Regions from separate parts of the Paenibacillus sp. Y859 genome, predicted to be linked through region 2. Evidence: riboswitches for the same ligand, from Rfam matches in the RefSeq annotation. Region 2 holds a riboswitch; the other holds the start of a gene.
What was found. A riboswitch is a leader RNA that binds a small molecule or an ion and turns the genes downstream of it on or off. The one in region 2 is predicted to bind cyclic di-GMP.

Region 1: linked by a shared signal. The riboswitch ahead of AC1TO8_RS11880 (MucBP domain-containing protein) and the one ahead of AC1TO8_RS12350 (methyl-accepting chemotaxis protein) in region 2 are both predicted to bind cyclic di-GMP.

What each region holds. Positions count from the first base shown of each region.
Region 1 covers NZ_JBXCIZ010000004.1:171,395-173,887, reverse strand. The annotation lists gene AC1TO8_RS11880 (MucBP domain-containing protein) at 1-1,624, opposite strand, end outside; cyclic di-GMP riboswitch class I at 1,695-1,788, opposite strand; gene dhaK (dihydroxyacetone kinase subunit DhaK) at 1,967-2,493, opposite strand, start outside.
Region 2 covers NZ_JBXCIZ010000004.1:281,106-283,598, reverse strand. The annotation lists gene AC1TO8_RS12350 (methyl-accepting chemotaxis protein) at 1-1,139, opposite strand, end outside; cyclic di-GMP riboswitch class I at 1,308-1,392, opposite strand; gene AC1TO8_RS12345 (YolD-like family protein) at 1,650-1,901, shown strand; gene cysK (cysteine synthase A) at 1,973-2,493, opposite strand, start outside.

The sequences.
Region 1 (2,493 bases), 110 kb from region 2:
TTAATTTGCTGCTGTAATCGTAATTTACTGATTCACCTTGAAGTTTCTTAATGACTTCAGCTGGGCTTAGCTCGATATTTCCAGCCTTATACTCTACATTGAGATTATAAGGTGCTTTCACATACCCGAACCAGATGGTTGGATTAGGATCAGCAGTAGTCAATTTCTTACTTGTTGGATTATCACCCTTTTTGAGCAAATAACCATCAACATCTTTGGCTGATACCGAATAGGTCTTGTTGATATCAAGCGCTGACTTTCCAGATACAGTAAACGGTTCATCGTATAGCTGTTCTGCTTTATCTTCGCTATCTACAACAACTCCGGCTGTATTGATTGGATCGCCTTGCGCATTAACATAATACCCTCTAACGGTGATGGAACCTTTACCGAAGCTCACTTCTGGAACCTTAAAGTCCTTCGATGCCGGCTTGCCATTGGCATCAGTATAGGTCAATGTTGTTTTTTTGTTCGTTGGATGTAACACTTCCGGATCTGCGTTCGCATCCATCTTAACGGTATAGCTCATCGTTGCTGGAGAACCCTCGGCAATGTTACCGATATTCCAGTCGATCGTTTCTGTCCCACTGTTCCATTTTGTCGTTCCTTGAGAAACGGTGATATCACCGATCTTATCGAACTCGACTCCCATCGGGTCGATAACTTTTGCGTTCTCCGCTGCAAAGGAAATCTTACTGGACAAATCAGTAAAGACGTTGTTCAACTCATTACTGGTTGAAGCAAAATACCCCTTGTTTTGACTCTTATTCAATACATCTTTGGCATTGTTATTATTCCCAACATCGAGTCCTATGGAATAAATACTAATTCCCTTATCCATGGCTAGTTTGGCCTCTGATATGGTTGCAATACCATTATCTTTTACATCAAATTTATTCACCTTATAAGTTTCATCTTTAGAAAAGGGCCATGACCCATACTTTAATCCATAGTCCGAACCTGAACCAAGGGTGCTCCCATACTTAAACTCTGAAAGTGCAAACCCTGCCTTTGTATCTCCTGGCCAGGTATAAGCTGTCGCCTTATCTGCCTTATAGCTGTAAGTCGGTTCGCCATCACTTAAGAGAATAATGACCTTGTTCTGTGCTTGGCTTCCCGCCAATAACTCATCAGCACGATGAATCCCTGCCTGAATGTTGGTACCACCACTAGCAGAAATCTTGCCAATAGCAGTCTTCAGAGCTGCTTTACCACTAACCCCTGTAAATCCAGCTACATCTGTTATACCCTCAGAAAAGGACACCACCGCAATTCTTGTTGTCGAATCTTTAATTAGTAAATTATCGACGAATTTATTTGCGGCTGCTCTGGCGTTCTTCATTCGATTCGAATCATCCATACTGCCTGACCGGTCGATGACCATTACAACGTCTGTGGTACTATTACTCTGGATATTCTTACCCTCAACGGTCAACGTTACCTTCCATTGACCCGATGTCCCTGTAGGCACAGCCACCTTTGTTAGATTGACTGCACCCGGATTGGGCCATTCTGGCTGATTCGTTGCATCAGCAGAGCTTGTTAGCAAGGTCCCTGGTATAAGTCCTATGAACACCGAAAATACGAGCACCCACATCGCTATACGTCTTAAGCTCCGTTTCATTGTTTCCTCCTTGATATTTATGGATTTAGTTCCCCGGAACACAAAAAGGTCCAGCTGCATTAACGAGGTTAATTGCAGCTGGACGATCATAAGTCTATTAACATAGACTGGTAGATTCCGAGGCTTTGCGAGCTAATCTTTCGATTAGTGTGCCAAAATATACAATTGTCGTTAGCGCAGATGTACTTTCGTGACTTACATCATATTTTTTGCTCCGTAAATAGTATAAAGGAACTATTGTAGTCCAATATATTCCACGTATCGAAAATTGTCAATCATTAATATATTACTATTCGCCATCAATAGACAAATCAAAAGGCACCCCCTCGGGTGCCTTTATGTTCACTTTATTACTTTTGAAAGTTCTGTAAAAATAACCCCTAATGCATGTGCTCCTGCGTCGGGATAACCGATACTTCTCTCACCAACGGTACCCGCTCTTCCCATACGAGCAACGATCGCCTCCGTTTGTTTCGCTCCTTCGACAGCCGCATCAGCCGCTTTCGTTGAGGCAACTTTAATGTCATCGCCATCAAGTGCACTATTTCCCCAAGATTCAGCATAAGGAACAAGCGCGTCAATCAATGTTTTGTCCCCAACGACAGCGCCACGGCCAAAGGCTCTCTCACCTGTATCCTGAATGCCTTTCACAACGGCGGCCATCATTTGAGCGAACTCATCAATGGATAGCTCTTGTTTGTTTCCAACATGTTTACTAGCTGCTCGAAATGCAGAACCCCAGATTGGACCCGAGGCCCCTCCACAATGCTCCATAATAATGAGAGAGCACGCATCTAGGAAACTTCCAATATCCATGGTGTGGTTCGTTACGAGATCATTCCACTCTGTCTTTAATTGCTTGAACCCCT
Region 2 (2,493 bases):
TCCATCTGTTGCATAACTTCGCCTACATTCTCGTTACCACGCTCTGATTGATCTTTCATTTCCATAGACGTATCAGATAACAGATTAGTACTGCTCGCAATAGTGCCCACGCCTGAGGATATTTCCTCTAATGAAATTACACTCTCTAAAATGGACTTACTTTGTTGAGATGCTTGTTCAGATATCTCCTCAATATTAGTAGTAATCTCCATTGAAATTTCTTGGTTATCTTCCAGATTGGAGAACAATTCTTTCGATTGTTCTGCCGATTGTAAAGATACGGATTTAATAGTCGTTACCAAGCGATTCATAGTGGTGACTGTCGCGTTAAATCTTTCCGCTACTTGACCGAATTCATCCTTGCCTATTGGTAGTTGAACGTTAAAGTCACCTTTACTTAGTGTCTCTAGAGCATTCATCAAGTGCTTCACAGGTGCAAAGGTCCGCTTCGTTATGAAATATTGCAGCGCCAACATAACAATTAAGGTAGCAAGTAGAGCTATCGACGTACTTTTTAGCAATGCCTGTTTCCCAGCCATAATTAAGCTCGCATCAACATCTATACCCATATAAGCGAATATATTGCCTTCGCTATCTTCATAGGGTGATAGAACGGTTACCCACGTACCGTAGTCATCATCATACGGATCAGTAAATGCCATTTCCTTCGTCTTCAACATTTCTCTGACACCATCAGCATGAATAGTAGGCTGAGGGTACAGCGCCCCGTAAGCTAGTCCGTCTGCAGCAAGCATATCCATCACTTCATCTGAAAAGGCGATAATAGATGTTTCATTGCCATTCACAAGTTCAGGCCCGAATATGTAACCTTGAGCAACGTTAGGATGCATCTCTGGCAATTCGGCAAATACCTCAGCCATTTTTCGATGAATCGGTGAATTACGGTCTGTATTAGCTTTCGCTTCAAGAGTCTCTTCCGCTGTTATCTTCCCTTTCCAAGACTCCATAATTTTCTGCGAATCAGACTCCAATTGATCTGTAAGAACTTCTCCTTGAATATAATAACTTGATATAATTAATATAACTCCTGTTAAAATAATGGATATACTAGTCCACATCATATTTTTAGTGACAATACTTCTGTTAGTGATCGATTTAAACATTTGTGGTAACTTCATGTCCTATCTCCTCTTTGTCTGTTTAATATGTGCGAAATCTAATGTCGTTGAAACTACAATTATAACGTCGTTCCCCCCTATCCTTTCAAGTTCAGTTTTGTCTATTCATAAAGACAAAAAAAAGGTGATCTACGGAAACTGTTATAACAGCCGCAAATCACCAATTTTTCATGTAACTGGCTGACTATCCCATGCGGATTTAGTCCCTTTAGCTTTGCGTCACTACTTTTCAGTAATTTTGCCGAATTTTTTTTATGAAATTAATAATCCATCCAAGTAAATCCTAGTTCATTATATCTATTTATTAAAATACAATAACGAGTCCTATCTTACTACGTATTTGTAATCATTTCCATTGAATTTTGCAATTTTCTGAAATTTTCTTTCTAAAAGTAGAACTTTATGGTTCTAACGACCTAAACTCAATGAAATGATGAAGATAGAAATGACTTCAACATCATTTGACGGTATACTGGAGATTCGGTCTTGTTGTGTAAGGGAGGGATTTATATGGCTAAGCCAAAGGTTGCGAAGAGGCCCACGCGTGATGAATTTGAATTAGAAGAATTAGGGAACCAATTAGTCGAAGCAAAGAACGAGGAAAGTGACATCGTATTAACCGTTTGGGGACGGCAAGAACAGGTGCGTGGTCAGATCGTGCTCTTGGACTCAAGAACCCGATTAGTTCATATTCAGTATGATATAGAACTAACGAAGATACCTTTTCTAGATATTATGAGAGTGGACTATCCAAGAGATTAATCACATTGAAATCATACGCCCGAGGAATATGAGATTTCCATGGGCGTGATATGAATAGATATCCTTATATTTCAAAATAACTCCATGCTCAAGTATCGTTCACCCGTATCAGGAGCTATACATACTACTCTCTTGCCGGTTCCTAACTTCTTGGCTACCTGTATCGCGGCATAAACAGATGCACCTGAGGAAGGTCCTACAAGAATGCCCTCAAGACGAGCTAGGTCCTTCATCATTCCAACAGCATCTACATCCGTTATCTGAATAATTTCATTATATACCGTTGTATTAAGAATTTTCGGAACAAAGCCTGGACTCGTGCCCACTAATTTATGCGGACCAGGTTGACCACCAGAAAGAACGGGAGATCCTTGAGGTTCCACAACAGCGATATGAATATTAGGCAAATGTTCACGTAACTTCTCGCCTGTACCTGTAATCGTACCTCCTGTACCTGCGGTAGCTACAAATGCATCCAAACGATAATCCATTTGCTCCAATATTTCCGGAGCGGTCGTGATACGATGAATATCAGGATTAGCAGGATTCTCAAACTGCTGAGGTATGAAGCTCCCGACAATTTCTCCACTGA